DNA from 4 places in the Vibrio algivorus genome. Region 1 is predicted to be linked to each of the others. Evidence: predicted binding sites of a transcription regulator. Region 1 holds the regulator's gene; each other region holds the start of a gene.
What was found. The regulator CRP, encoded in region 1, controls carbon source genes, mostly activating them, when cyclic AMP is high. The targets are predictions, from matches to a motif close to TGTGANNNNNNTCACA.
Positions count from the first base shown of each region.

Region 2: the regulator CRP is predicted to act here: its motif matches at 5,715-5,730, upstream of recB (exodeoxyribonuclease V subunit beta).
Region 3: the regulator CRP is predicted to act here: its motif matches at 4,812-4,827, upstream of pyrG (CTP synthase).
Region 4: the regulator CRP is predicted to act here: its motif matches at 6,279-6,294, upstream of nagE (N-acetylglucosamine-specific PTS transporter subunit IIBC).

Region 1 covers NZ_BSPV01000005.1:140,352-148,504, reverse strand. Annotated here, with positions in the region: gene QQJ93_RS08955 (DUF3187 family protein) at 1-10, shown strand, start outside; gene QQJ93_RS08950 (YheU family protein) at 37-252, shown strand; gene QQJ93_RS08945 (phosphoribulokinase) at 335-1,204, shown strand; gene crp (cAMP-activated global transcriptional regulator CRP) at 1,447-2,079, shown strand; gene QQJ93_RS08935 (aromatic amino acid transport family protein) at 2,776-3,981, opposite strand; gene pyrE (orotate phosphoribosyltransferase) at 4,209-4,850, opposite strand; gene rph (ribonuclease PH) at 4,989-5,717, opposite strand; gene QQJ93_RS08920 (YicC/YloC family endoribonuclease) at 5,875-6,741, shown strand; gene QQJ93_RS08915 (hypothetical protein) at 6,996-7,307, shown strand; gene QQJ93_RS08910 (protein-disulfide reductase DsbD family protein) at 7,401-8,153, shown strand, end outside.
Region 2 covers NZ_BSPV01000006.1:61,376-69,528, reverse strand. Annotated here, with positions in the region: gene QQJ93_RS09330 (LysR substrate-binding domain-containing protein) at 1-725, opposite strand, end outside; gene QQJ93_RS09325 (TDT family transporter) at 839-1,831, shown strand; gene recC (exodeoxyribonuclease V subunit gamma) at 1,921-5,466, shown strand; gene recB (exodeoxyribonuclease V subunit beta) at 5,827-8,153, shown strand, end outside.
Region 3 covers NZ_BSPV01000006.1:163,257-171,409, forward strand. Annotated here, with positions in the region: gene ispF (2-C-methyl-D-erythritol 2,4-cyclodiphosphate synthase) at 1-437, opposite strand, end outside; gene ispD (2-C-methyl-D-erythritol 4-phosphate cytidylyltransferase) at 453-1,169, opposite strand; gene ftsB (cell division protein FtsB) at 1,172-1,483, opposite strand; gene eno (phosphopyruvate hydratase) at 1,643-2,941, opposite strand; gene pyrG (CTP synthase) at 3,090-4,727, opposite strand; gene mazG (nucleoside triphosphate pyrophosphohydrolase) at 4,942-5,742, opposite strand; gene relA (GTP diphosphokinase) at 5,838-8,054, opposite strand.
Region 4 covers NZ_BSPV01000009.1:256,244-264,396, reverse strand. Annotated here, with positions in the region: gene QQJ93_RS13615 (c-type cytochrome) at 1-52, opposite strand, end outside; gene QQJ93_RS13610 (alpha/beta fold hydrolase) at 264-1,034, shown strand; gene QQJ93_RS13605 (DUF2788 domain-containing protein) at 1,129-1,350, shown strand; gene fldA (flavodoxin FldA) at 1,431-1,958, shown strand; gene fcrX (ferric iron uptake transcriptional regulator FcrX) at 2,153-2,599, shown strand; gene glnS (glutamine--tRNA ligase) at 2,732-4,396, opposite strand; gene nagE (N-acetylglucosamine-specific PTS transporter subunit IIBC) at 4,604-6,163, opposite strand; gene nagB (glucosamine-6-phosphate deaminase) at 6,437-7,240, shown strand; gene nagA (N-acetylglucosamine-6-phosphate deacetylase) at 7,254-8,153, shown strand, end outside.

The DNA of each region.
Region 1 (8,153 bases):
ACGTTTTTAACATTCCCATAATTAAAGGCCACATCAATGATCATTCCATGGCAAGACATCGATCCTGACACCTTAGAGAATCTTATCAAAGAATTTATTTTACGTGAGGGCACCGACTACGGTATGCAGGAAACCTCACTTGAAACCAAAATAAAGCAGGTCAAAGGGCAGTTAAAGTCTGGCAGTGTAGCCATTGTCTTTTCTGAGCTGCATGAAAGCGTGGATATTAAACCGATTAATGAATTGAATTAGAGTCAATACGCACCACTATTTATTCTTGCCAGTCATTCCTCTACACTGTCATTCAAAATATAAGTCGAAAGAAAGGATTATCATGTCGGCAAAACATCCTATTATTGCGGTAACGGGCTCTTCTGGTGCGGGTACCACCACTACCTCAGAAACCTTCCGAAAAATGTTCAATATGATGGATATTAAAGCGTCTTGGGTAGAAGGTGATAGCTTCCATCGCTACACTCGCCCCGAAATGGACGTTGCGATCCGTAAAGCCAAAGAACAAGGTAAACACATCAGTTACTTTGGCCCTGAAGCCAATGACTTCCCTGCTCTATCTGAATTCTTTAATCAATACGGTAAAAATGGCAGCGGCAAAGTTCGCCGTTACTTGCATAGCTTTGATGAAGCTGTCCCTTATAACCAAATGCCCGGTACCTTTACTCCATGGCAAGACCTACCTGAAAATACCGATGTATTGTTTTATGAAGGCTTACATGGTGGCGTCGTCGATGGCGATGTGAGTGTTTCTAAACATGTGGATTTTTTGATTGGCATGGTGCCGATTGTAAACCTTGAATGGATTCAAAAGTTCGTCCGTGACACCCGTGATCGCGGCCATTCACGAGAAGCCGTGATGGATTCGATTGTTCGCTCAATGGACGACTATTTAAATTACATTACACCGCAGTTTTCTCGTACTCACATCAACTTTCAGCGCGTACCCACTGTCGATACTTCCAACCCTCTTAATGCCAAGGGCATACCAAGTTTAGATGAAAGCTTTGTGGTGATTCGCTTACGTGGGATTAAAAACGTCGACTTCCCATATCTACTGTCAATGATTGAAGGCTCATTCATGTCACGCCATAACACCCTTGTAGTGCCTGGTGGCAAGATGAGTTTTGCAATGGAATTAATCATTCAACCACTGCTTCATCAGCTAATCGAAACAGGCAAAATCGCCTAAAAGTGTTACTCAGAACACACTTAGTGACTAGTCTGTGACACTGAACACAATTTAAAGGTGAAAAACCCCATAGTTACCCGATCAAAGTCAAGAAATCCGACCTAGAAAGGGGTAGTATAAATGCACAACTGCAACACGACTTGCAGCAATAACAATTAACACCTATTCTATTTGACCAGTTTAGCCGGTCTCAGGATGAATGACTCAAAACTGAGCAAGCCTTGTAGAGGAAGTAACAAATTATGGTTCTAGGTAAACCTCAAACAGATCCAACATTAGAGTGGTTTCTATCTCACTGTCATATTCACAAGTACCCATCAAAAAGTACTTTGATCCACGCTGGTGAGAAAGCAGAAACTCTGTATTACATTGTTAAAGGGTCTGTGGCAGTATTAATCAAGGATGAAGAAGGCAAAGAGATGATCTTGTCTTACTTGAACCAAGGTGACTTCATTGGTGAATTAGGTCTTTTTGAAGAAGACCAAGAGCGCACCGCTTGGGTTCGTGCAAAATCTCCTTGTGAAGTTGCAGAAATCTCATTTAAGAAATTCCGTCAACTTATCCAAGTTAACCCAGATATTTTGATGCGCCTTTCTGCCCAAATGGCAAAACGTTTGCAAATCACTAGCCAAAAAGTTGGTGACTTAGCATTCCTAGACGTAACAGGTCGTATCGCTCAAACACTCCTTAACCTAGCAAAACAACCCGATGCAATGACTCACCCAGATGGCATGCAAATCAAGATCACTCGTCAAGAGATCGGTCAGATTGTAGGCTGTTCACGTGAAACTGTTGGCCGTATCTTGAAGATGCTAGAAGAGCAGAACCTGATTTCTGCACACGGTAAAACTATCGTGGTATACGGAACGCGTTAAGCCTTTACATCGCGTTGAGTCGTATAAGAAAACCAAAAGCCACTGAATGGTAAGTTCAGTGGCTTTTTTGTTAGGTTTCTAGGTGCTAGTCCCTAGTTTCGCTTCGCTGCTAGAAAAAGCGAAAAGATTATCGAAAGCATCATCTTAAGTGCTGTTCTCATAAATTTAAACTAACAAAGTGAGCGTTGACGTAGTGATGATTTTTGCAGCGAATTGTTGTCACGACAACCTAGGGCGCTTCGAGTCTCAAGGATAAAGAGACAAGCGGATACAAAAAATAAACCCCGTCATCCTGAATAGTGAGGCACGAACGTAGTTCAGGATCTCCTACCGCACATTACTCACCAAAGAAATAGTCCAATCTCAGCACGCTTTGGGAGATCCTGAACTGCGCTCCTACGTCGCTTTTCAGGATGACGATTACCATTTAATAATACACTCGCTGTTACACGAAACAGGTGACTAGCCCGAAAAAACATCATTCCAGACGAGCCTTAGCGAGAGCGGGAATCTCATGCCGCGCGCTGTAAACTATTATGAGCTTAACGATTCGGCGCGCTTTGAGTAAATCCCCTATATTCTTCTTCTAGGAACTAGGAACTAGGAACTAGGAACTAGGAACTAGGAACTAGGAACTAGGAACTAGGAACTAGGAACTAGGAACTAGGAACTAGGAACTAGGAACTAGGAACTAATTTACCCTATCGCCGGCAACACTCCAAGACTAATCATCACCTGCACTACAATAATCACCACACCAGCTGCTAGCGTTAGCATTAGAGCTGGCGTCCCACCAGAGACGGTGAAGTCTTGTTTATCTTGGTGTTGTGCACGAGATTTCATCACCATCGTCACCGGCAATAAAATAGCGAGTATCGCCAATGCAATCGCCGCATAACCTAGAGCCATGATAAAGCCTTGTGGATAAAACAAAGCAAAACACAGCGGTGGCAAGAAGGTCACCACCGCAATAACAACACGGCCACCTTTACTTTGGTTTTTATTCAAGCTGTCGCCTAAAAATTCAAATAGCCCTAAACTCACCCCGAGGAAAGAAGTAATTAATGCTAAATCAGCAAACACTGAGACCACTTGAGAAATAACCGAGCTATGAATCACTTGAGATAAAGTACCGACTAATGCCGTTACATCACCGGCTTGAGATAATGTCGCTTGGTCAACCACCCCTAGCGTGGCCAACTGCCATAAAATATAAACCACTAGCGGCAATAAAGAACCGAGAACCATTACCTTCTTCAAAGCTTTCATGTCGAGATTTAAATAGCGAACTACCGCAGGGATACTGCCGTGAAAACCGAAAGAGGTAAAAATCACTGGCAATGCAGCAATAATCAGGCCTTTTTCTAATGGCATATTAAGTAGATGAACCGCTTGAATATTAGGCGTTAAGAAGAACAGCATGACCGCCATGGCAATCAATTTACAGGTGAATAGCACGCGGTTTACCCGATCCACTGATTGAGTACCAAACGTCACAATCGCCGCAATAATAATGGTAAAAATCAGCGTTCCAATACCATTAGAAACATCAATAGCAAACCAATTATGTAACTTGGCATTAAACTGACCACCGCCACCAGCGATATAAGCTGCACATAGCGCATAAAAAAGGAACAACATGGCAAACGTTGCAACCCATTTACCTTTGTCACCCAAAAACTGTTTCGCTAACGTGTGTAGAGTGGCATCGTAATCGGCATGTTGGTGCAGCTCTAGCATCAGCAATGCGGTATACGCCATTAAGGCCCACATACCAATCATGATGATTAAAGAAGTGCTAAAACCTAAGCCTGCCGAAGCAATTGGCAACGCCAACATACCTGCGCCTATTGTCGTGCCAGCAATAATCAAAGTACTGCCTAAAATCTTTGAACTACTCATCTGCTTTTTCTTTTATTGTTTTACGGAATATTAAGCTGACACATTACCCAGTTTCTAGCAGTAAATCGAGGTTACAAAATACAAAATTGATTAAATATTCTGCAAATCTACCTAAAATGACGTTTTTGTTATGGTGTATATAAAAAGTTACACACTGTAAATAAAAATAAACCCCATGACTAAGATAGCCACAGGGTTAGATCGATTAAGAGTGTTAATTGAAAAAATTAAATACCGTATTGCTCACGATAAGCTTTTACTGATTCTAACTGCTGAGCGTTATCACCTTTTTCTTCAAGATAAGTCACCAGATCACCTAGGCTAATGATCGAAATGACTGCGCAACCGAAATCACGCTCCACTTCTTGAATCGCAGACAATTCACCTTTGCCTTTTTCTTGACGGTCAATCGCGACCAATACGCCAGCTAAATCAGCGCCATTAGCCTTAATGATTTCCATCGACTCACGAATCGCGGTACCTGCAGTAATCACATCATCGACCAACATAATACGGCCTTCAAGTGGATTACCAACTAAGTTACCACCTTCACCGTGGTCTTTCGCTTCTTTACGGTTAAAGCAGTATGGTGTATCAATTTCATGATGATCCGCCAGTGCTACCGCGGTCGTCGTTGCAATAGGGATACCTTTATAAGCTGGGCCAAATAGCACATCAAATTCAATGCCTGAATCCGCTAAAGCAGCAGCATAAAAACGACCTAAACGAGCTAAATCACGTCCAGTATTAAATAAACCGGCATTAAAGAAATATGGGCTAATGCGGCCAGATTTTAAAGTAAACTCGCCAAACTTCAGAACTTCCTTTTCTAAGGCAAACTCAATAAATTCACGTTGATATGCTTTCATAAAATATCTCTATTTAATCTCTAGTTCTTAGTTTCTAGTCACTAGAGGGTTTCATCTTCAATTTCAGCTGTAATGAACATAACAGACTCAAACTATACTCAAAAAAATAGCCCCTCAATGAGGAGCTATAAAAACAAACTATTCCGCCAGAGTGGCTTTCTGGACTGCGATAATATCGTTGATGCCTTTTTCGGCTAAATCCAATAATTGGTTCAACTCTGTACGAGAAAACGCTTCGCCTTCTGCGGTACCTTGAACCTCAATCATCTTACCTTCTTCGGTCATTACGACGTTCATATCGGTATCGGCAGCAGAGTCTTCTACATACTCTAAATCACATAATGCATGCTCGCCTAAAATTCCCACAGAAACCGCGGCAACATGACACTTCATTGGGTTCTTTTTCAATTTACCTGAAGCGACTAGTGATTGAATTGCATCGGCCAATGCCACACTTGCACCCGAGATAGAGGCAGTACGTGTACCGCCATCTGCTTGAATCACATCACAATCAACCGTGATCATCATTTCGCCTAGTACATCCAAATCGACGACAGCACGTAAACTACGCGCGATTAAACGTTGGATTTCCATAGTACGACCGCCTTGTTTACCGCTGGCGGCTTCACGACGGTTACGCGTATGAGTCGCACGAGGCAACATACCGTATTCAGCGGTGACCCAACCTTTACCTCGGCCTTTTAACCAACCTGGTACTTTTTCTTCAACACTGGCATTACACAATACTTTGGTATTACCAAATTCCACCAATACTGAACCTTCAGCATAAGCCGTATAGTTACGAGTCATTTTAATAGGACGAACTTGATCAGCAGCGCGATCATTTGGGCGTAAACTTGAAGACATAAAGAAATACCTGATTAGCGATAGAATTGGGGGCCGATTATAACGATCTTGCCATCAAAAAGCGATCTTGACGTTGCGAGTTTACTCATTTTCGCCATGACTTGTGCTAACATGAGCGACAGAAAATTATCCATATTCTCGCTTTTAGGAAAGTCTAATGATCTACAGCATGACCGCTTATGCCCGTAAAGAAATCAAATCTGATTGGGGCAACGCAGTGTGGGAAATCCGCAGTGTCAACCAACGTTACCTAGAAACGTACTTCCGCCTACCAGAGCAATTTCGCGGCCTAGAGCCAATCTTACGTGAGCGTTTTCGTAAGCGTTTAGCACGCGGCAAAGTGGAGTGTCACCTACGTTTTGAAGCCAACTCAAAAGCGCAAAGCGATCTTAACATTAATGAAGATCTGGCCAAGCAAGTGATCAAAGCGGCCAATCAAGTGATGTCTCTAACCGGTGAAGAGTCTCGTATCAACCCATTCCAAGTGATGAACTGGCCGGGTGTGATGGAAGCACCAGAGCAAGACATGGATACCATCCAAAAAGAATTACTTGAAGCGTTTGAAGAAGCAATGAGCGATTTCATTGATGCGCGTGGCCGTGAAGGTTCCAACATGAAAGCCTTGATCGACCAACGCCTTGAAGCGATCACGGCAGAAGCCGCCAAAGTACGCGCTCGCATGCCAGAGATCCTACAATGGCAACGCGACCGCCTACTCAACAAATTTGAAGAAGCGAAAATTGAACTCGACAGCTCACGGGTTGAACAAGAACTGATTCTACTGGCGCAAAAATCAGACGTCGCAGAAGAGCTAGATCGCCTAGATTCTCATGTCAAAGAAGCCACTAACATCATGAAAAAAGGTGGTGCATGTGGTCGTAAACTGGATTTCATGATGCAAGAATTCAACCGTGAAGCCAATACGCTTGCGTCTAAGTCGATCAGCACCGATGTGACAGCATCGGGTGTGGAATTGAAAGTATTGATTGAGCAGATGCGTGAGCAGATCCAGAATATTGAGTAATCAATAGCATAAAATCAATACCAAACGAGCCCTCTTTGTTGAGGGCTTTTTGTTGTTTGTGTTAAAGACATTCACACCTAGTTACAATCAAAAAGATGCCTATTCGAACTCAAGCTATCATCATCTGTCTTTCTATAGTAGCTAGGTAGTATCATTCACAAAGGCATGCTTTGAAAACACTGCATCATCTTCGTACATCTAACTCAACTCACTGGGCGCTAATTCTTGTGCTGTGGGTGATTTTGGTGTGTCTGATGAAAAATATGAATGTGTTATCGGCAGCTTGTTCAGTGTCAGCTTCTCAACCAACGAACAACACTCAAGAATTAACTTTACTAAGCAGCAATGAAAAGGCTGAATCTAATAACACTAGTGAATGCCATTTATCAGAAAAGCTGCTGCAATTTCATTTTCATCAACTCGACAGTGTGGTCATTAGTAACCTACTGCCGAGCTTAATGATTGCGGCTTTCCTTTGGTTTAGCCTCACATCCCACCAAATCTTCCATAAACCTCCCGTTCCCAAACGGCGACGTCACTTGGAGCTTTGTACTTTCCAAGAATGACTAATAACGACTAACTCTTTTCATCATTCTCTTTTTATTAAGAGACCGTATTTTAGAAGCCGTATCTTGTTATTTTCATTTTTAGGAATACCAATGCAATTTTTTACTGTATTCATATGCTTCCAGCCAAAGCTTTCTCGATTAAGTGCTTGGTTATTAGGGCTATGCGCATTATTTAGCGCCCATTTAATGGCGGCCCCGCCGACCACCGGCTGGATAAAGGCTGAACAACATCCACCAGTTGAGGTGCAATTTGTGTTAACCGGACAGGTTGATGAGAACAATAACGCCGCTGGTTTTATTGAAGTTAAGCTCGCCGATGAGTGGAAAACCTATTGGCGCTCTCCGGGTGAAGGTGGCGTGTCACCGGAACTTAATTGGCAAGCATCAAGCAATATTAATCAGGTAGATTGGCACTGGCCTTATCCTCAGCGTTTCGATGTTTTAGGCATTGAAACCCTCGGCTACAAACATGATGTGGTGTTTCCACTGTCGATAAAAATCGCAAATCGTCATCAACCTGCCACCTTTAAGGCCAATTTAAGCTTATCGTCTTGTTCAACGGTATGCGTTATCACCGACTATCCGTTAGAACTCAATTTCACAGCCTCTGAGTTAAAAGCCGAACCAGATGCTATGCGTCGCTATGCTCAAGCGATGAGCTTAGTACCGCAAGGTTCCTCAATGTTGACAGAGACTCAAGCCAAATGGGATGCAGCGAGCAATAAGCTACAAGTTTCCCTCACCAGTCAACAAGGTTGGCAGCAACCGGACTTATTTATTGATGGTAAGGCAGAAAAGGTTGCAGACAGCAGTTTTTCTCATCCTAGGTTGTCAATTGATGGT
Region 2 (8,153 bases), on a different contig from region 1:
CATGCTAGGCCAAGATTAGCAGAGGTGGCGTTAATAATGGCTTCTGTAGTATTTAATTGAAATGATTCGGTCCAGATTTCAATACGTGGTGCCACGGTGCGTAAGAAAAATTCTCGAGTTCCCGAACCTGCTTCACGTAATAACCACTGAGTATTTTCAAAGTCTCTCGCAAGTACCGTATCTTGTTTTGCCAAAGGATGACTAGGTGCGCAGATGATGCACATTTCATCTTGGTTCCAAGGCTGCATTAACAACTGATCGGATTGCACTTTACCTTCAACTAAGCCGAGATCGAGTTCGTAGTCGGTTAACTTGTCACAAATTAAACTGGTATTGGAAATTAATAAGCTTTGCTGTTGATGTTGTGAATGCTGACGAAAATCACGTAGTAGATAAGGTACAACTTGGTTGCCAACCGTATCACTGGCACCGATTTTTAATTGCCCGTGTAATGCCTGATCAAAGGTAAACATATGTTGTATATCTTCACTGCGGTGTAGTAACTCATCGGCTAAAGGCAGTAGGCGCTTGCCTTCTTGATTTAATACTAAACGGTTATTCACACGGTCAAATAATACGTGGCCGAGTTGTTTTTCTAGTTCACCTAATGACAAGCTCACCGCGGCTTTAGACAGAAATAACTTTTTGGCAGCTTCAGTTAAGGTTTCCTGTTGAGTTAAAGCAGTAAAGACTTTGAGTTGTTTGAGGGTGACATTGCTCGCCATAGGTTTTATCTCGTTTTGTTTTTATTAACGCGCGTTAAATATAATTAGATATATCTAAACAATGAGCAAGTTTATTATTACTGCATCGGTAACATATACCCCGTGAGGTAATCATGAATCAGACATTTAAAAACTTAGTAAGTGGTGCACCAACCCCAATGGCAGGTTTGGCACTCGGTATCGCTAGTTTAGGCTGGTGTTGGGAAAATGCCCTAACACTTAACGGCCATGCTCAACACTGGAGTGCAGGGATTGCGTCGGTTTTATTATTGATCTTAGCCATTAAGTTTATCTTTCACCCGAAATTGCTCGCCAATGATCTTGCCCATCCAGTGGTCGGCAGTGTCGTGCCGACATTCTCAATGGCAACAATGATAGTATCAAGCTCAATTGGTCATTTTAACCCAGTTTTAGGTGACAGTTTGTGGTTATTCGCGGTAGCGCTACATATTATTTTCTTAACCACATTTATTTACCACAGAGCAAAAGAATTTGAAGTCCACCATATGGTGCCGAGTTGGTTTGTACCGCCGATTGGTATCATTGTGGCCGATGTTTCGTACTCAGGTACCCCAGCACTTTCTTGGATTGCTTATTCTGTATTGGTTTTTGGTATAGCATGCTATGCAGTGATGTTGCCAATCATGATTTATCGCTTTATTTTCTGCCAAGAAGTCCCTGATGCAGCAAAACCAACCTTGGCGGTTATGGCTGCACCTGCAAGCTTATCATTAGCTGGCTATTTGACCTTCAGCTCTGAACCATCATTACTGCTAGTGATGGTATTAATGTCGATTGCGATCTTGATGACGATTCTAATTTATCTTTCATTTTTTACTTTGCTGAAACTACCATTTAGCCCAGGTTATGCCGCTTTTACTTTTCCAATGGTAATTGGTGCTACCGCGTTATTTAAAACTTCTCATTGGATGTCAACGATGGAAGTATTAACTCAATATGCCCATCAAATACAGTTTCTTGCAGTGATAGAACTAGTGGTTGCTACTTTGATTGTGGCTTATGTAGGGTTGCGTTACTGGATGTTTTATACTCCACATAAAGCATTTGTTTCAGAGCATAATTCTCACACTTTAGAGAGCTTATAATTGAAAGAATAATTTCAGCTAAACATTTCAATTAAACAAAGCACTTATGCTAACCTGTGGGTATCTAAACCCCGTAGCGTGAGTGCCTTGTGTTTACTGTTTACCATTCCAATCAAGTTGATGTTTTAAAGTCTTTACTGGTCGAACTTATCCGTTTAAACCCGTTGGACAATCCATTCCAATCAGAACAAATTTTGGTACAAAGCCCCGGTATGTCGCAATGGCTAAAAATGGAGCTTGCTAAAGAATTTGGTGTGGCAGCTAATCTCGAATTTCCTCTTCCTGCGACTTTCATTTGGAATTTGTTTACACAAGTTTTGCCTGATGTTCCTAAGCGTAGTGCATTCAATAAAGATGCAATGACCTGGAAGTTAATGCAAATACTGCCAACTCAACTAGAACGTGAAGAATTCTCACCGTTAAAGCGTTATTTAGAACAGGATGAAGATCAGTCTAAGCGTTATCAATTAGCTGAAAAAATTGCCGATATTTTTGATGGTTATTTAGTTTATCGCCCTGAATGGATCGCTGCGTGGGAGGCGGGAGAAACCGTTAAAGAGCTCAATGGTGAGCACCCTTGGCAGCCTATTTTATGGCAAGCCTTATACGATCAAACAGTCTCGCTAGGTCAATCGCCTTATCATCGTGCCAATTTGTATGAACACTTTATTGATATGCTGGAGAGCTACGTTGGCGATTTAAGTCAACAAGCGAGTTTGCCTAAGCGTTTATTTGTGTTTGGTATTACTGCATTACCACCTCGTTATATGGATGCGTTACGTGCTCTGGGTGAACATATCGATGTACACCTAATGTTTACTAACCCTTGTCGTTACTATTGGGGAGAAGTACGCGATCGCAAATACCTAGCCAAATTGGCTGCTAAATCTCGTCAAATAGTGCATAGCGAACAATCATCGGCTTGGCTAAAAGGTTCTATTGAACAAAATGCGCTAACAGAATCTGAAACCTTGCATATCAAAGACGCGGTGGGGAATAGCCTACTTGCTTCAATGGGTAAATTAGGTCGCGATAATCTGTATTTATTATCTCAGCTGGAAGCTAATGAAATTGATGCCTTTATTGAAAGCAAACCGGATAATTTATTGCATGCGATTCAGCAGGATATTTTAGAGTTACGCGAGCACCAAGATGACGAATTATCCGCGACGACAAGTCGTTATAAGCCAGTGGTTGCACTAGATGATACTTCAATACAATTGCATGCTTGTCATAGTCCAATGCGTGAAGTTGAAGTGCTGCATGACCGTTTATTGGCGATGTTTGATGCCGATCCGGACTTAAACCCGCGCGATATTATTGTGATGGTAGCGGATATTAACGCTTACAGTCATGCGATTCAGGCCGTATTTGGGAATAGTGCTGGTAATGCCTCTGGTGAGCGCTATATCCCTTATTCGATTTCTGACCGCAGCGTTGATCAAGAAAACCCAATTCTACTTGCCTTTATGCGCCTGATGTCGTTACCAATGCGCCGTTGTCAGGCAACTGAGTTGCTTGAGTTATTAGAAGTTCCAGCGGTGATGCAGCGTTTTTCGATTAGTGATGATGAGTTTGAACGAGTCACACAATGGATCCAACAAGTAGGCATTCGTTGGGGGTTAGATGAGAAAACCGCACCACAATTTGAACTACCTAGTCATAAGCAAAACACTTGGTTATTTGGTATTGAGCGAATGTTACTCGGCTATGCTATGCCAGAATCGGCCGGCTTGTATCAAATGGGTGAGCAGCAGATTGCCGCCTTTGATGAAGTGCAAGGCCTAGATGCAGAGCTTGCTGGTAAATTAGCGAGTTTTGTTAGCTTATTACAGCAATATCGCGACTGTTTATCTCAAGCACAGTCGTTTTCTAATTGGCAGCAATATTTGTTGTCGATGCTAGAAGACTTTTTTTTAGTAGAGATAGAAGGCGAGGTCGTGCTTGGCTCAATAAGAGAATGTATTCAACAACTCAGCCAACAATTACATGATGCTGGTATTTCTCAAGATGAAAAGATTTCTCCGCAAGTGCTCGAACAATATCTGAAAAATCACCTTTCGAATGCCAGAGTCAGTCAGCGCTTCTTAGCCGGGCAAGTGAATTTTTGTACCTTGATGCCAATGCGTTCCATTCCTTTTAAAGCAGTGTGTTTGCTCGGGATGAATGATGGTTTGTATCCGCGTAGTGTTGCGCCAGAAGGCTTTGATCTGATTAACGGACGTACCCGCCATGGTGACCGATCTCGTCGAGATGACGATCGTTACTTATTTTTAGAGGCTTTGTTATCTGCTCAGCAGTATTTATATATCAGTTATGTAGGCCGTTCGATTCAAGATAACAGCGATAAAGAGCCATCAGTGCTGGTGGCGGAATTATTGGAATATTGCCAACAAAACTACACGCTTTCTCAGCATAAAGAGTTACCAAGCGATCAATCTGGTCATGCGTTAGTGGAACATTTAACGCATATTCATCCTTTAGTGCCTTTCAGTATCAAAGCGTTTGATGGTAGTGATGCCGCGCTCGCGAGTTATGCTAAAGAATGGTTGCCAGCCGTACAGCAAGCGAGTCAGCAGCCAGCAAGTGAAACTCAGACACTGCCATTTATTCAGCCACTAGAGCCTTATTATTTACAGTTGGATAAAGAGGCCAACGGGCAATATTGGCTTGAACTGCAAGAATTGCTACGTTTTTGGCGCTTGCCAGTGAAGTACTTCTTCAATCAACGTTTAAAGAGTTATTTAGATATTAGTCCATTATCGGTCAATCAAATTGATGATGAACCTTTTGTCATTAATGGCCTTGATAATTACTGGTTTGGCGAAAATTTACTTGAACAATGGCTGCAATCACCAGAGCCTAACTTAGAAAACTTTGAGAGTTGCGCTAAAGCGTATTTGCAGCAGTATCAAGCGAAAGGGCAATTGCCGATGTCGGGCTTTGGTGAATTGGCCTCACAAAGCTTATTAGCAAATATCCAACCTTTAGTTTCCCGCTTATTGCCTTATCTTGCCGAACCTAAAGCCGATGTGGAGATCGCTATTGAATTTGAATTAACGCTAGGTGGTGGCAAACAAACCCATCACCTAGCAGGTTGGCTGACAGGGCAATATCAACGAGGTATGTTGCGTTATCGGAGTGGCGGAATTCACAGTGCGAATTTATTAGGCTACTGGCTTGAACATTTATGCTTAAACGCAAGTGGGCACTCACTCTCTAGTCACTTATTTGGTGTGCGAAAAGGTAAGGTTCAGCAGCTTGAGTTACAACCGTTAAGTTCAGAACAAGCCAAACACTATTTAAAATCTTTACTGGAAGCCTACTATCAAGGTATGGATGAACCCTTGTGGTTTGCTCCAAAATGCGCTTTTGCTGGTATAGAGCAAGGTTATGATAAGCAAGGACAATGGCTTGGTTTTGAGGATGAAGACGTTAGACAAAAAGCTTATCAAGCAATGGAAAATACCTTTAACGATAATTTTGTTTCGCTAGGAGAAGGTAGTGATCACTATATTCAACGAGTTTGGAAAGAGTGGGATCGCGAGCTTGCTGAATCATTACTTCAAAAAGCGCAGCAATGGTTATATCCACTGATGGAACATTGCCAAGATCTTAGTGATGATGACTCGTGATGAATAAGCATGTGAATGATTCAGAAAAAGAAATGCCGCCAGCAAGTCATTATAGTGTAGGGCGCTTGCTGGGCGGCGGAGAGTCGAGGTGATCGTTTTGTTTCTGTCTACTTTTTTATCATTAGCAACACTGAGTTAGGAACAATGCCGGTAACGTAAGTAGATCGTTATTAGACGGGTATTACTTTATAAGCCATTGGCCGTGGCCCGATATGGCCGGGATAGTAAGCTGAACATGGCATAAAAAATGTGAGTACATTCTCACAATCTGTTTTGTTTTGCTGTCCAAGACAATTCATGGCGCAAAGTGAGAAATGCCTCACGAAATATCAACGAAGAATTCTAATTAGGACAAAGTTAATGGCGCAATCTCTCAACAGTATGACTTTTCCACTGCATGGTGCTCGCTTAATTGAAGCGTCTGCTGGTACTGGCAAGACGTTTACCATTGCAGCATTATATTTACGTTTATTGCTTGGGCACGGCAAAGATGGCGCGGCACATCAAATACCATTAACCGTTGATCAAATTTTAGTCGTAACTTTTACCGAAGCGGCCACCGCAGAGCTGCGTGGTCGAATTCGCCAACGTATTCATGAAGCTCGTATAGCGTTTTCTCGTGGTGAAACCACCGACCCTGTACTTGAGCCGCTCTTGGCTGAAACGGAAAATAAACAATCGGCAATTGAAATATTACTGCAAGCTGAGCGTCAAATGGATGAAGCGGCGATCTTCACTATTCATGGTTTTTGCCAACGAATGCTCACCCAAAATGCCTTTGAATCGGGGAGTCGCTTTCAAAATGAATTTGTCACTGATGAAAGTCAGTTAAAATTACAGGTGGTAAGCGATTACTGGCGTCGTCATTTTTATCCGTTGCCGACGGTATTGGCCGCGCAAATTCAATCGTTATGGAGTAGTCCTGAGCAGCTATTAAGTGAGGTTGGTCACTACCTGTCAGGCCCAGCGTTAAGTTTTCCGAACATTAAGCTAGATGTCGATTTACCGGTTCTTTATCAGCAGCACCTAGATCGTATTGAAAAGGTGAAGTTGCTTTGGAATGCCAGCCGTAACGATCTGTTTAGATTGATTGATGATTCGGGCATTAAGCGTAACCCATACAATAAAACTCGTCTTCCAGCTTGGTTAGATGAAGTGCATGACTGGGCGGCTAGTGAGCGAATTGATGGCCAAATTTGCGATAAACTAATTCGTTTTGCACAAAGCACGTTAACTTCTGCTACTGATGCTAAAAAAGGTCCAGTCGCTGAAAATGCTGCATTTGTGGCGATCGACGAATTGCTCGACAATCAGCCTGAATTTGATCTGATTTTTAAATATCAAGCGATCCAAGGTTGTCGTCTGTTATTAGCACAAGCGAAACAGCGTCAAGCACAACTGTCTTTTGATGATCTACTCAGTCAGCTTGAGCAAGCGATAGTACAAGATCAAGACGGTTTATTGACTAGCCGTATTCGTCAACTTTATCCAGTGGCCATGATCGATGAATTTCAAGATACTGATCCGCAACAATATCAGATTTTCCGCCAAATCTACTTAAATGCGCCACAAACCGGTTGGTTTATGATTGGTGATCCTAAGCAGGCAATCTATGGTTTCCGTGGCGCGGATATTTTTACCTATATTCAGGCACGTAATGAAGTAACGGAACATTACACCTTAGACACCAATTGGCGTTCAAGTGAAGCGGTGATCCAAGGGGTAAATGGCATTTTCAGTTTTGATGATAGGCCATTTCTCTACGATGATGATATTCCGTTCCTTCCAGTGAAAGCGAGCCCAAAAGCCGACAATATGCATTGGACGATAAATGGTAAAACTCAACCGGCGATTGGTTTATGGCTATACCAACCTGATGCTAGCCAACCTGTTGCGGCGCAAGATTATAATCATCAGATGGCTGAGTACACCGCTTATCAAATTCATTATATTTTGAGTGCTTCCCAGCAGCAACAAGCACAATTTTTTGATAAGAAATCTCAAGCGCATCCGATTCAAGCCGGTGATATTGCGGTGCTAGTGCGTACGGGGCGAGAAGGTAAATTAATTAAAGAAGCATTGGCTAATCAAGGAATTGCCAGTGTTTATCTTTCCAATCGGGACAGCGTGTTTGATAGTGAAGTCGCACAAGATGTATTGCGATTACTGATGGCAGTGGCCAGCCCGAGTGATGAATATTCATTGCGCGCGATTCTTGCCAGTGATTTGTTTGCTTTGAATATGGCGCAACTTGATCAGTTTAATCATGATGAAAATGCTTGGGAAAGCGTAGTCAATGAATTTGAGCAGTACCATCAACTATGGCTAAAGCATGGCGTTTTACCAATGATGCGCGCAGTGATAAGCCAAAGACAGATTGCCGAGCGTTGGTTATTAGAAACTCATGGTGAGCGCAAGTTAACTGACTTACTGCATTTATCCGAATTGGCGCAACAAGCCAGCTTATCTTTAGAAGGGGAAAGTGCACTTATTCGTTGGTTGGCCGAAAATATTGAACAGAACGATGGCGAAATTAGCGAGCAAATTCAACGTTTAGAATCTGAGCGTAACTTGGTGCAAATTATTACTATTCATAAATCAAAAGGTTTGGAATACGACTTAGTATTTCTACCGTTTGCTAATAATTTTAAAGCCGCCAAAGTGGCCAAGTATTATCAAGCCGATAA
Region 3 (8,153 bases), on a different contig from region 1:
CCTTCTTTACGACCAGTAAAACCCAGCTTTTCAGTGGTGGTCGCTTTAACATTAATATTATCAATATCGGTTTCTAAATCGGCAGAGATAGCTTCTCGCATGCTTTGAATAAATGGCAACATTTTGGGTGCTTGCGCAATAATAGTGACATCAGCATTACCCAGTACGTAACCTTTTTGTTTAACAAAGCGATACACTTCTCGTAGTAAAGCTCGGCTATCTGCACCTTTCCACTTATCATCAGTATCTGGAAAATGTTTACCAATATCTCCAGCTGCAATTGCACCAAGCAAAGCATCGGTCAATGCATGCAGCGCAACATCACCATCAGAATGAGCAATTAGACCTTGTTCGTAAGGAATGGCGACACCACCAATGATGACTGGGCCTTCACCACCAAATTTATGCACGTCAAAACCATGACCAATTCGAATCATTACATTACCTATTATTTATTTACGCTGAGATAGGAAAAATTCCGCTAGAGCTAAATCTTCAGGCTGAGTGACTTTAAGATTATCGGAGCGACCTTGAACTAATAAGGGTTGGTAACCTGATAACTCCATTGCTGAGGCTTCATCAGTAATAACCTTTTGATTGATTAATCCATCGACTAAAGCTGATTTTAGTTCAATAAGCGGAAAAAGCTGCGGCGTTAATGCGTGCCATAATTGACTACGATCGACAGTTTGTTCAATGGTATTCAAACCATTTTGCGCGCAAGAACGTTTCATAGTGTCACGTACTGGCGCCGCTAAAATGCCACCGCGATGCGCTTGCTGACACTGATTAATTAATTTATTGATGTCATCATGAGTCAAGCAAGGACGCGCAGCATCATGTACCATCACCCAAGAGTATTGCTCAGCATGATATTGAGATAAATAGTTCAAACCAGACAAAACTGAGTCAACACGCTCTTGTCCGCCCACGACTCGGATAACATTATCAACCTGAGCGAGGGACAATTCAGAGAAATATTCATCCCCTTCACTCACTGCAATCACTACCAGTTCAATTTTCGGGTGTGATAATAAATTGTCGACGGTATGCTCAAGAATGGTTTTATCATGCAGTGACAAATACTGCTTGGGGTGATTGGTTTGCATGCGTTTACCAACCCCAGCGGCTGGCACCACGACAGCAAACTTCTGTGGAAAATCAATCATGATTACTTATCATCAGAGTTAAACGTAGTATTGGCTTCTGAATCATCACCAATAATTCGATAAAAAGTTTCACCATTTTTGATCATGCCCAATTCATGACGAGCACGCTCTTCAATAGCATCTAACCCTTGGCGTAAATCATCAATCTCTGCAAACATCAGATGATTACGCTTTTTCAAACTGTTATTCACTTCTTGTTGCACCGCAATATCAGAATGCACTGCTTGATAATCAAGAATGCCATTCTTACCGAAAAATAAATCATATTGCAGAGTTGCCAAGATAGCGATGAGCGCTAAAGTAAATATTCTCATCATCGACTCACTATCAAATAATTGCGCTAATGATACCTTATTCATAACAGCGGATCATGATTAAAAATAGATGGTTCCTAGTTTCGAGTTCCTAAGATCAAAAAAATCCCCGCCGAAGCGAGGATTTCAAAGTATCAATCAAACGAATTCAATGACGAATTATTGACCTTTAACTTCTTTAAGACCGTTGAAAGGAGCTTTAGCACCTAGAGCTTCTTCGATACGGATAAGTTGGTTGTACTTAGCAACACGGTCAGAACGGCTCATAGAACCAGTTTTGATTTGGCCTGCAGCAGTACCTACCGCTAGATCAGCGATAGTTGCATCTTCAGTTTCGCCAGAACGGTGAGAGATTACTGCTGTGTAACCTGCATCTTTAGCCATCTTAATTGCAGCTAGAGTCTCAGTTAGAGAACCGATTTGGTTGAATTTGATTAGGATAGAGTTAGCAACACCCATTTCGATACCTTTTGCAAGGATCTTAGTGTTAGTAACGAATAGGTCATCACCTACTAGTTGAAGTTTGTTACCTAGTAGTTCAGTTTGGTGCTTGAAGCCATCCCAATCTGATTCGTCAAGACCGTCTTCGATAGATACGATTGGGTATTGGTTAGCTAGGTCAGCTAGGTAGTGGTTGAACTCTTCAGAAGTGAAGATTTTACCTTCGCCTTTCATGTTGTAGTTGCCTGCTTCTTTGTCGTAGAACTCAGATGCTGCACAGTCCATCGCTAGAGTTACGTCTTTACCAAGAACGTAGCCAGCTTGCTCAACCGCTTCTTTGATTGCAGCTAGTGCAGCAGCGTTTGATTCTAGGTTAGGAGCGAAACCACCTTCATCACCAACTGCAGTGCTTAGGCCTTTAGCTTTAAGAACTTTAGCTAGGTTATGGAATACTTCTGCGCCGATGCGTAGAGCTTCTTTGATTGTTTTCGCGCCAACTGGTTGAATCATGAATTCTTGGATATCAACGTTGTTATCAGCGTGCTCACCACCGTTGATGATGTTCATCATTGGTAGAGGCATAGAGAATACGCCTGGAGTGCCGTTTAGCTCAGCGATGTGCTCGAACAAAGGCATACCTTTAGCCGCTGCAGCAGCTTTTGCGTTTGCTAGAGAAACAGCAAGGATTGCGTTAGCACCGAAGTTAGATTTGTTTTCTGTGCCGTCTAAATCGATCATTACTTGGTCGATTGCAGCTTGGTCTTTAGCGTCTTTACCCACTAGAGCAGTAGCGATTGCACCGTTTACTGCTTCGATAGCTTTAAGAACACCTTTACCTAGGAAACGTGATTTGTCGCCGTCACGTAATTCAAGAGCTTCACGAGAACCTGTTGATGCGCCAGATGGAGCAGCAGCCATACCTACAAAGCCACCTTCTAGGTGTACTTCAGCTTCTACTGTTGGGTTACCACGTGAATCGATGATTTCGCGACCTAGAACTTTAACGATCTTAGACATTGATGTTTCCTCTCGTTCAATTTAAATATAAATGTCAATTTAATGGGTAGTCGCACAACTAAAGCCACTACCCGTATCCCTTTTACATCTTACTTTCAAATTATTTCTAATTAGATCTTTTGCTAATTAGATTAGCTGCCAAAGGCAATTATTCAAATTCACCGCGTTGGTTTTGACCAGCCGCTTTTACAAAGCCTGAAAATAATGGATGACCATCACGAGGCGTTGATGTGAATTCTGGGTGGAATTGAGCCGCAACAAACCACGGGTGGTTCGGGTTTTCAATCACTTCCACTAGTTTCTTATCAGCCGAAAGACCGGACACTTTCAGACCTGCTTTCTCAATTTGAGGACGCAAGTTATTGTTCACTTCGTAACGGTGACGGTGACGCTCATGAATTTGAGTATTACCGTACAACTCGTACGCTTTCGTGCCTTTTTCTAGGTGACAAAGCTGAGAACCTAGACGCATAGTACCACCTAAATCCGATGCTTCAGTACGCTCTTCAACGTTACCTTCTTTATCTACCCATTCAGTGATTAATCCAACCACCGGGAATTTTGTTTCTTTATTAAACTCAGTTGAGTGTGCACCTTCCATACCCGCAACATTACGCGCATATTCAATCAGTGCCACTTGCATACCTAGGCAAATACCTAAATATGGAACTTTGTTTTCACGAGCATATTGAGCCGCAAGGACTTTACCTTCCACACCTCGGTCACCAAAGCCACCCGGTACTAGAATTGCATCGATGCCTTCAAGTAACTCAACACCTTTAGACTCAAGATCTTGAGAATCAATATATTTAATATTAACGCTTAAGCGATTTTTCAAGCCTGCGTGTTTTAATGCTTCGTTAACCGATTTGTACGCATCTGGTAATTCAGTGTATTTACCTACCATACCGATAGTCACTTCACCGGTTGGGTTCGCTTCTTCGTAAATCACTTGTTCCCATTCGGTAAGGTCAGCTTCAGGAGCGGTGATACCAAAACGAGTACACACTAGGTCATCTAAGCCTTGCGCACGAATCAGTTGTGGGATCTTATAGATAGAATCCACATCTTTCATTGAAATTACTGCTTTTTCTTGCACATTACAGAATAGTGCAATTTTCTTACGTTCGTTAGCCGGAATGATACGATCGCTACGACAAACTAAAATATCGGGTTGAATACCAATAGAAAGTAACTCTTTTACAGAGTGCTGAGTTGGCTTAGTTTTCACTTCACCTGCCGCAGCAAGGTAAGGAACTAAAGTTAAGTGCATGAATAATGCATTCTCACGACCAACCTCAACCGCTAGCTGACGAATGGCTTCCATAAACGGCAATGATTCAATGTCACCTACCGTACCACCAACTTCAACGATAGCGATATCATGACCTTCAGAGCCAGCAATGATGCGATCTTTGATTGAGTTTGTGATATGAGGAATAACCTGAATGGTCGCACCTAGGTAGTCACCTCGACGCTCTTTACGTAGAACATCTTCGTAAACACGACCCGCCGTAAAGTTATTACGTTTGCTCATCTTGGTACGAATGAAACGTTCGTAGTGACCAAGATCGAGATCGGTTTCAGCGCCATCTTCAGTAACGAATACTTCACCATGTTGAATCGGACTCATTGTGCCCGGATCCACGTTGATGTATGGATCTAGTTTCATCATGGTCACTTTAAGACCACGAGCTTCTAAAATCGCTGCAAGTGATGCTGCTGCAATACCTTTACCTAGAGAGGATACGACCCCACCAGTAACAAAAATGTAATTTGTCGTCATGCTTAACCTGAAATTGGTTGAATGAGGGAAATGGATTTCTTCTGGACGGGATGAAAATATACCAGAACCCCTTTTCCGCTACAACGTGAAATCTATCACACTCGATTAATTTATTTCTTGCTTCAAATCAATTTAGCTACCTCAGCAAAGAAAGCCACGTGTTACAGGTAGACAATATCTATATAAAACAATCAATAAGCATCAAAAGTGTTCGCTATATTCTTTTTTCTGCTAATTTTACGTTTTCCCACTGAATATCAAGTTCTTGCAAAGAGCAATCGGTCAATGATTTACCTTGCCCTGAGATGATTGATTCAACCCCTCGAAAACGACGCTCGAATTTCTGGTTTGCTTTAGCCAATGCTACTTCAGGGTCTTTGCCTAAATGCCTAACTAAATTGACCGTCGCAAACATCAAGTCGCCTAACTCTTCTTCAATACGTTGCTCGTTTTTATCAACCTGTAGAGCTTCTTCCATGACCTCATCAATTTCTTCATGAACCTTATCGACTACTGGGCCTAAAGTTCCCCAATCAAAGCCGTATTTAGCACATTTCTTCTGCAATTTATTGGCTCTTGATAAGGCTGGTAATGCTTTCGGTATAGAGTCTAGAATACTTTCTTCTACTTTGCCTTGCTGTAATTTTTCGTTTTGCTTTTCTTGTTCCCAACGAGCATTCAACGCATCCTCTGTTTCAATATTTTCATCTGCAAACACATGAGGATGGCGGCGTATTAATTTCTCGTTGACCCCATTCACCACATCATCAAAATTAAACAATTTCTGCTCGTTGGCCATCTGGCTATAAAAAATCACTTGAAACAGCAAGTCTCCTAACTCTTCTTGTAGGTTATTCCAGTCTTGATTGTGAATCGCATCCACTACTTCATAAGTTTCTTCTATGGTGTGAGGAACAATAGATCCAAAGGTTTGTTTTTTATCCCAAGGACAGCCATTTTCAGGATCTCGTAACTGCTGCATGATGGATTTGAGTTGTTCTATGGGTGATATCATGGTTTTCTCTTTATGTTCTTTCTAATAGCGGTGAGATTCAGATAGTAAAACACCGCTTATAAGGTTAAGCGGTGTTGATATTGGCACTGATTCGGTTATTTCAAACGCTTCACTCTTAATACATCTTTAAGCTGTTCAATCCGAGCAATAATTCGCGATAAAATCTCGACGTTTTGAACTTCTAAATTAAAGTCCATTATCGATATTTGACGTTTGTAATCAGTACGGCCATTCATACTGCTAACTTTCAGCTTCTCATTAGCAAACAATGCGGTGATATCTTTAAGTAACCCACCACGCTCTAGAGCTTCGATTCGAATTGTCAGAATGTACAACCCAGTAAAGCCACTTCCCCATACCGTTTCAATGATACGTTCTGGCGCGTGGTGTCTTAATTCTTCAAGCTGCTCACAATCGGTACGATGCACTGAGATTCCTCGACCTTGGGTAATATAACCACAAATTTCATCACCTGGTATCGGTTGGCAACAACGGGCCAAGTGGTTCATGAGGTTATCGACCCCTTGCACCACAACCGCATCTTTACGAGGGCGGCTTTGTTGCGCCACTTGTGATTCTTGCAGTTTCGCCAGTGCTTGTTGATCTTCTTCTTCCGCTGTTGGCTTATTGACTAAAGCGTTGATGTGATTCACGACTTGGTTAATACGTAAATCGCCACTGCCAATTCCAGCATATAGCTCATCAGGAGTGTTCACGTTAAAACGTTTTAAAGCGTACTGCTGGGCATCTTTTAACGTCGCTCCAATTTTTTGAAGTTCAGCTTCAAGAATATCTTTACCCGCTTCTAAGTTTTTCTCACGGCTTTGCTTTCTAAACCAAGCATTGATTTTGGCTCGTGCACGACCTGAATGCACAAACCCTAAATTAGGATTGAGCCAATCACGAGATGGGTTAGGCTCTTTTTGAGTAATAATTTCAACTTGATCGCCCATCGCCAGTTTATGAGTAAACGGAACAATGCGTCCGCCTACTTTCGCGCCGATACAGCGATGACCGACTTCAGAGTGAATATGGTAGGCAAAATCTAGTGGCGTTGCCCCCATAGGCAAATCAACCACATCACCACGCGGCGTAAAGGCATATACACGATCATCAAACACTTGGCTGCGTAATTCATCCAGCATTTCGCCAGAATCGGCCATCTCTTCTTGCCAATCGATCAGCTTACGTAACCAAGTGATTTTCTCATCATAACCACTACGGCCTGCCGAACTACCTTCTTTGTATTTCCAGTGCGCGGCAACCCCAAGTTCAGAGTCTTCATGCATTTGCTTGGTACGAATTTGGATTTCAATGGTTTTGCCTTCTGGACCAAGAACTACAGTATGAATAGATTGGTAACCATTGGGTTTAGGATTGGCAACATAGTCATCAAACTCACTAGGTAGATGCTTATATTTGGTGTGCACCATACCAAGGGCGGCATAACAATCTTGCAATTGGTCTGCGATAATCCTTACCGCTCGCACGTCGAACAACTCATCAAATGCAAGGTTCTTTTTCTGCATTTTACGCCAAATACTGTAGATGTGTTTGGGTCTGCCACTGACCTCTGCATTAATATTGGCCGCTTTCATATCTTTGGATAAATTGGTCACAAAATCATGAATATATTGTTCCCTGACAATTCGACGCTCAGAAAGCTGTTTAGCAATTTTTTTATAGATATCAGATTGTTGATAACGGAAAGCGTAATCTTCAATTTCCCATTTCAGCTGACCGATACCAAGTCGGTTAGCAAGCGGCGCATAAATATTGGCACACTCTTTTGCTGCTGCTTGACGAGTTTCATCAGGTTCATTTTTCACTTCACGCAAGTTACAAATACGCTCGGCAAGCTTTATGACTACGCAGCGAAAATCATCGACCATCGCTAATAACATGCGACGTACATTATCCACTTGCTCTGATGCTTCAGAATCATCAAGACTGACATTTAACTGGCCAATTGCGGCCATTTCTTCCACACCATCAATCAGTTTTACAATTTCTTTACCATACTTTTCAATTAAAGCTTCACGCTCAAATAATCCCGCCGTGACAATTGGAAAAAGCTGCGCTGCCAATAAAGTAGGTCGATCCATCGACAAGGTGATCAAAATTTCAATCATCTCGCGACCACGCCATAGCAGTAATGAACACTCTGAATGTCCGCTTAATAAGCTTTCACACTCTTGATAGACTTGCGTCAATTTATTGCTGGTCTTGCCATCTTGATGCAGACTTGCAATCCAAGATTCCAGTTCAAACTCTTCGTTCTTATTCAAATGTGCGCTTCTAACTGCGACCATTACACTATCCTGTTTATTTATCTAATCTTTAAAGGTGATGCTCATGCATATACGACAAATGGAGATTTTTTTTGTTCAATCATATACCCAAGTGACTTC
Region 4 (8,153 bases), on a different contig from region 1:
CACCAATGATGGGGCATAACATTAAAGCGCCCATTATTAGTCGTTTTTGCATATTGCTTCCTATTATTATGATTTTCTAACCTATTACCTAGTATAGCTATTTTACTTAGTGCTGCATTTCAGCGTACATAGGAACAAATAAGTTAAATAAAAAGATACACTTTTATTGCTACATCGAAGTGACATTTTGCCAGGTTAAGTGATTACTTTCGCATTATGACTGTATTATGATGCCAATTCGTACTTTCTGCTACAGGATTATTATGCATTCCCCACAACTTAACCATACAATTCAAGGCCAAGGCCCAGCAATCCTTCTTATTCATGGCCTTTTTGGTAGCTTAAGCAATTTAGGTTTATTAGCGAGAGATTTGGTTCAAGACCATACTGTGATTAGCGTTGATTTACGCAATCATGGGCATTCTTTTCACAGTAACTCCATGAACTACTCTGTCATGGCGGATGATCTCAATCAGTTGTTGGTTGATTTAAATATTTCATCCGCCATGGTTATTGGCCACTCTATGGGTGGGAAAGCAGCCATGGCACTTTGCGATATTGCAGCTGACAAAGTTAGTAAACTCATCGTATTAGATATGGCACCTGTAGCCTATCAAGAAAGGCGTCATGATAATGTGTTTGCTGGTTTAAAAGCGGTTATCGATGAAAAGCCTCAAAGCCGAAAACAAGCCCTAGACTGTTTAGCACAACATATTGAAATAGATGGCGTTCGCCAATTTCTCGCTAAATCGCTATATTCTAAGGATGGATACTTACAGTGGTTGTTTAATGTTGAGGGGATCATTAATAGCTATCAACACATTCAAGACTGGGCTGAAATCTCCCCTTTCCAGGGCGGAACTTTATTTTTAAAAGGCGCTGATTCTGACTACTTAATGCCGGAACACCAGGCGGCTATTCAAAAACAGTTCCCAAATAGTAAAGCCCATATTATTGCTAATACCGGTCACTGGCTGCATGCAGAAAAACCACTAGAGGTCGTTCGTTCTATCCGTCGATTTATTAATAAATAATTCGCATTTCACTTATTCAGCGAACGACTTCGCATTAACTTTCAATTGTATTAATGCTATAGTTCGGGGATAAAAAACAACGGTGATCAAACGCATGCTTTATGAACATATCAATACCATAGAATCTCTAGGCTTAGATCTGTTTTTTGCATCGTTATTTTTATTGATTGGTTTAGCCATCAAAGATGTTTTAAAACAAGGTAATGTCCCGGTGTTTGGCCGTCGTATAGTATGGCTTGTTCTATTTTTAGGTTGTGCGGGCTTTATCGCCAAAGGGTTAATCCAAATGAGCTGGGAAGGCACTGGCTTAGGCTAACCACCGTACAACCGTAACGTATTCTTTTTAATTAGATAGATACCGGCGTTTCCGGTAATAGATAAGTAGGTAATATTTCTATGGCAAGTGTAGGACTCTTCTTTGGTAGCGACACAGGTAATACTGAAGCGGTTGCTAAAATGATACAAAAAGAACTTGGAAAACAACTTGTTCACGTACAAGATATTGCAAAGAGCAGCAAAGAAGATATTGATAATTTTGATCTATTACTGCTTGGCATTCCAACTTGGTACTACGGTGAATCTCAATGCGACTGGGATGACTTTTTCCCTGAACTTGAAGCAATAGATTTCTCAACTAAGCTCGTTGCTATTTTTGGCTGTGGTGACCAAGAAGATTATGCTGAGTATTTCTGTGATGCGATGGGAACGATTCGCGATATCGTTGAAGCGAAAGGTGGCACTATCATTGGTTATTGGCCAACTGAAGGTTATGAGTTTGAAGCCTCAAAAGCATTAGTCGACGATGACAACTTTATCGGCTTATGTATTGATGAAGACCGTCAACCAGAATTAACAGATGAACGCGTTAAAACTTGGTCAAAGCAGATTTATGATGAAATGTGTCTAGCAGAATTAGCTGATTAATCAAAATTTTGTGACATACCAAGATACCTCCTCTGTGAGGTATTTTGTTATCCTCACTCTAATGCTATAGTCATTTTAGATACATTTTTACAACATATAATGAAACGCAGTGAACTTGGTCGGTTAGTTCGAGTCATATTTACTGATGTCATTCATGCCTTCTGTTTTAATGCAGAATCTCACAGGAAAGTACAATGCCAGATAACAACCAAGCTCTAAAGGAAGCAGGTCTTAAAGTCACCTTACCTCGATTAAAAATTCTAGAGGTACTGCAACAACCAGACTGCCAACATATCAGTGCCGAGGATTTATATAAGAAACTGATCGATCTTGGTGAAGAAATTGGCCTTGCAACCGTTTACCGTGTTTTAAACCAATTTGATGACGCAGGTATCGTAACCCGTCACCATTTTGAAGGTGGTAAATCTGTATTTGAATTATCAACTCAGCATCACCATGATCACCTTGTTTGTCTCGATTGCGGTGAAGTTATTGAATTTACAGATGATCTTATTGAAGAACGACAAAAAGAAATTGCTGCTAAATATAACGTAGTGCTAACGAACCACAGTTTATATCTTTACGGTCGTTGCGCTGACGGTAATTGTAAAACGGATACTAATGCACACAAAACTAAGTAATTTTTCTGATTAACTTTCTACTTATTTAGTTTGGCACAAATAAAAAAGCACCTCATCTGATATGAGGTGCTTTTTATCTATGGAATCAAAACTAGTAAGGCGAGAAATACCCACCCTACATAGATATATCGATTATTGTGCGTCGATCTTAGCCCAAGTATCACGCAAGCCAACAGTGCGGTTGAATACTAAAGCTTCTGGAGAAGAATCTTTTGCATCAACACAGAAGTAGCCAGTACGCTCAAACTGAAAACCGACACCTGCTTCAGCATCGGCTAAGCTTGGTTCAACATAGGCTTTCTTGACAACCAAAGACTCAGGGTTAATAGTCGCCGCAAAATCATCCGCCGCTGCAGGGTTTGGCACAGTAAAAAGACGGTCATATAAACGAACGTCAGCCTCTAAACCTTTATCAGCAGAAACCCAGTGGATAACACCTTTTACTTTACGGCCATCACTTGGATTTTTACCCAAGGTTTCTGGATCGTAAGTACAGTAAATCGTCTTCACGTTGCCCTGATCATCTTTTTCAATACGGTTAGCTTGAATCACGTAAGCACCACGTAGACGAACTTCTTTACCAAGAACTAAACGTTTGTATTTCTTGTTTGCTTCTTCACGAAAATCATCCGCTTCAATCCACACTTCACGTGTAAAGGGAACCTCGCGACTGCCCATTTCAGGTTTATTTGGGTGATTAGCGATCGTCAATACTTCTTCACCTTCAAAGTTTTCAATCACGACTTTGACAGGATCGAGTACCGCCATCGCACGCGGTGCATTTTCATTTAGGTCTTCACGAATACATGCTTCAAGTGAACTAAACTCAATCATATTATCTTGCTTTGTGACACCAATACGTGAACAAAACTCGCGAATAGACCCCGGAGTAAAGCCACGACGACGTAAACCAGAAATCGTTGGCATACGAGGGTCATCCCAACCGTTCACTAATTTCTCAGTAACTAATTGATTTAGCTTACGCTTAGACATTACTGTGTATTCTAAATTTAAACGGCTAAATTCGTACTGATGAGGCTGAGTTTCAATCGTGATATTTTCTAAAACCCAGTCATATAAACGACGGTTATCTTGAAATTCCAACGTACATAGTGAGTGCGTAATACCTTCTAACGCATCGGAAATACAATGAGTAAAGTCATACATTGGATAAATGCACCACTTATCCCCTGTTTGATGGTGATTGATAAAACGCACACGATAAAGCACAGGATCACGCATTACGATAAACGAAGATGCCATATCGATCTTAGCACGTAAGCAAGCCTTACCTTCTTCGAATTCACCCTTACGCATTTTTTCAAATAAGGATAAGTTTTCTTCAACACTACGGTCGCGATATGGGCTATTTTTCCCAGGCTCTTTTAAAGTGCCACGATATTCACGAATTTCATCAGGAGTCAGCTCATCGACATAAGCTAAACCTTTTTCAATCAATTCAACAGCGTAACCATATAACGCATCAAAATAGTTAGATGAGTAGCAAATCTCGCCATCCCAATTAAAACCTAACCAGTTCACGTCTTGTTTGATTGATTCAACGTATTCAATGTCTTCTTTCGCTGGGTTAGTATCATCAAAGCGAAGGTTACACTTCCCTTGGTAATCTTGCGCCAGGCCAAAGTTTAAGCAAATAGACTTAGCATGACCAATATGCAGATAGCCATTAGGTTCTGGTGGGAAACGGGTATGGATCCCAGTGTGTTTGCCGTCCGCTAAATCCTTATCAATAATTTGACGGATAAAGTTAGATGGTCGAGCCTCAGCTTCACTCATCGATAGTACCTCAATAAATATAAGAGTCTTTTTATAATTAGGGCTAATGATCCACAATTCTAGCCCTTTACACAACTAGAAGTGATATTTTCTTTCTCAAAAAGACCAAAAGTCTTCCAAGCACCCAAAATTCACGCTTTTACTTTTGCTACAAGATAAAAAAAGACTCCACAACGGGAGCCTTTTATTAGATATGTTGATTACCGATTACGGTAGAACAACATCCGATAAATCATCAGAAGCTGGGATGTCTTTCATCTCACCTGCAACGATTTCAGCCAGTGGGCCAAGAATAACTTGTAGGTTATTTTCACCTAACTTAACAACACCTTTTGCGCCAAGCTTTTTCAATACCGCTTCATCTACGATAGAGCGATCTTTCAATGTTAGGCGTAAGCGAGTGATACAGGCATCAATCGTAGTCACGTTATCGTGGCCACCTAGAGCTTTTAGGTATTGACGTGCAACTGCACCAGAAGGTTTCTCTGACTTATCAGCAGGAGCAGACACTTCTTCGTCTTCACGACCAGGCGTTTTCATGTTGAACGCACGGATTAGGAAACTGAAGATAAAGAAGTAAGCAGCACCGAATGCTAAACCGATTAGTAGTAATGTTACTGGTTTAGTTGCTAGACCCCAGTTCAATACAAAGTCAATTAGACCTGCAGAGAAACCAAAGCCATGTAGCGTACCAAACATGTTAGCAACCACTAGAGATAAACCAGTTAATACTGCGTGTACCGCATACAAACCAGGAGCTAGGAACATAAACATGAACTCTAGAGGCTCTGTAATACCCGTTAGGAATGAACAGAAAGCAACTGAGAACAATGCACCAGCAACTTGACCACGGCGCTCAGACGGAGCTGCTAGGTACATAGCTAAAGCACCACCAGGAAGACCGAACATCATGATTGGGAAGAAGCCATTCATGAATACACCAGCAGATTTGTCACCACCGAAGTAACGGTTCAAGTCGCCCGTTTTAACAACATCTTTCACGCTATCAACAACAGCTGTGATTTCTGGAGTTACTGCATTTTTAAATGTGAATGTGTGCTCTTGACCTACCACTAATGTTTTAGCAACCGCAGGATCAACACATAATTGGTGAATATTAGAGAACGCACCAGAAGCCGTTACCATGATTTCTTGACATGAGCCCATACCAAACCAAAAGTAAGAGTTAAGTACATGATGAAGACCAACAGGAATTAACGCACGGTTCAATGTACCGTAAATAAACTGACCAATTGCGCCAGACGTTGAAATACCATGAGCTAAAACATCAAGTCCGTGTTGAACCATCGGCCAAACCACACCGAAAACAGCACCAGCTACTAAAGCAACTAAGCCCGCCATAATTGGAACTAAACGACGACCAGAGAAGAAAGCCAACCATTCAGGTAAGCGTGTAGCATGGAATGCGTTATAACAGTGCCCTGCAATGATACCTGCGAAGATACCACCGAAGAATGACATATTAACTTCAGCATTAATTTGTTGCGCTGTCGCGGTTAATACAAAGTAAGCAACGGCACCAGCTAAACCAGCCGCGCCCGCACCATCTTTAGATAAGCCAATTGCAATACCTAAACCAAATAGTAAAGGTAATTGGCTGAAAATAGCATTACCGGCTGATGCCATAAATGCGATGTCTAACAGGTCAGGTTGACCTAGACGAAGTAAAAGCGCTGCAACAGGTAATGTTGCAATAGGTAGCATCAACGCTTTACCTAGTCTTTGTGCATATCCAAGTATATTCACCGTAATTCCCCCCTATAGGATTGGTAAAATTCGTATTACTTATTTTTCTTAAAGAATTTAGTACATCGACAGTCTATTCAATTAATTTTAGTCCGCAAATTAAAACCCTGTTATTTGTGATCTTTATCAAGAGTTATTTGCTAGTTTGCGTAATTCTTGTGAAGGATTTATCTTATTTATACTAGATAGTTTCCAAAACTTATTTTATCATGCAAAATAATGAAATGAATATCCTATTCTCAACTTTAGTTTTTGTTCTATTAGAGGTGTACTGTGAGACTAATTCCACTCGATAATGCAAATGAAGTTGGCCTATGGTCAGCTCGCCATATTGTAAATAAAATCAATAAGTTCAACCCAACTGAAGACCGACCTTTTGTTCTAGGTTTACCGACTGGTGGCACACCTCTAAATACCTATAAGCAATTAATTAAACTGCATAAAGCTGGTGAGGTAAGTTTTAAGCACGTTGTGACATTTAACATGGATGAATATGTTGGATTAGCAACTGATCACCCTGAATCTTACCGTTCATTTATGTATGAAAACTTTTTCAACCATATTGATATTCAAGAAAAAAACATCAACTTGTTAAATGGTAATACTGATGACCATGAGGCTGAGTGCAAACGTTACGAGGATAAAATCAAGTCCTACGGACGTATCAACTTATTCATGGGTGGTGTAGGTAACGATGGCCACATTGCATTCAATGAACCTGCATCTTCCCTATCTTCACGTACTCGAATCAAAACACTGACCGAAGATACACGTATCGCTAATTCACGCTTCTTCAATGGTGATATTAGTCAAGTACCAAAGTATTCGCTAACTATCGGAGTTGGTACTCTATTAGATTCTGAAGAAGTTATGATTTTGATCACAGGCCACAATAAAGCTCTTGCTTTACAAGCGGCAGTAGAAGGATCAGTCAATCATCTTTGGACAGTGTCTGCCTTACAACTGCATGCAAAATCAGTCATTGTATGTGATGACCCTTCAACTCAAGAACTTAAAGTAAAAACAGTGAAATACTTTAAAGAGCTTGAAGCAGAAAATATTAAGAATTTGAAATAAGAGGATGCCTACTATGTATGCTCTGATAAATGCAAAAATCTACACAGGCCATGACGTACTTATAGATCACGCTGTGTTAGTGGATGCAGGTAAAATTCAATCTATTGTTAAAATAGATGAACTACCAAAAGAGATAGAGACTTACGATCTACAGGGCACAAATCTTAGTCCAGGTTTTATCGATCTACAGCTAAATGGCTGCGGCGGCGTAATGTTAAATGACGAAGTCACCGCCGATACTATGCACATCATGCATAAAGCGAATTTAAAATCTGGCTGTACTAGCTTTTTGCCAACATTAATTACGTCATCTGACGAAGATATGCAGCAAGCAATATCGGCAGCTCGTGAATATCAGCAACGCTACCAGAACCAATCTTTGGGGCTACACTTAGAAGGTCCTTACCTTAATGTTCTGAAAAAAGGCATCCATCGACCTGACTTTATTCGCAAATCAGATGATGAAATGATTCAAACAATCTGTGATAACCACGATGTCATTGCCAAGGTAACCTTAGCGCCTGAGCAAAATGAACCTGAGCATATCCAACGCTTAAGAGATGCTGGTATCGTTGTCTCTATCGGTCACACTAACGCAACTTACCAAGAGGCTCGTCAAGGTTTTGCTAATGGTATTACATTTGCAACTCACCTTTTCAATGCGATGACTCCAATGGTTGGACGTGAACCAGGTGTTGTTGGTGCAATCTACGACACTTCTGAAGTTTATGCTGGTATTATTGCTGACGGCTTCCATGTAGACTATGCCAACATCCGAATTGCCCATAAAATCAAAGGTGATAAGCTAGTATTAGTGACGGATGCCACAGCTCCAGCAGGAGCTGACATGGATCACTTTATTTTTGTTGGTAAGAAAGTATATTACCGAGATGGTAAGTGTGTTGATGAAAAT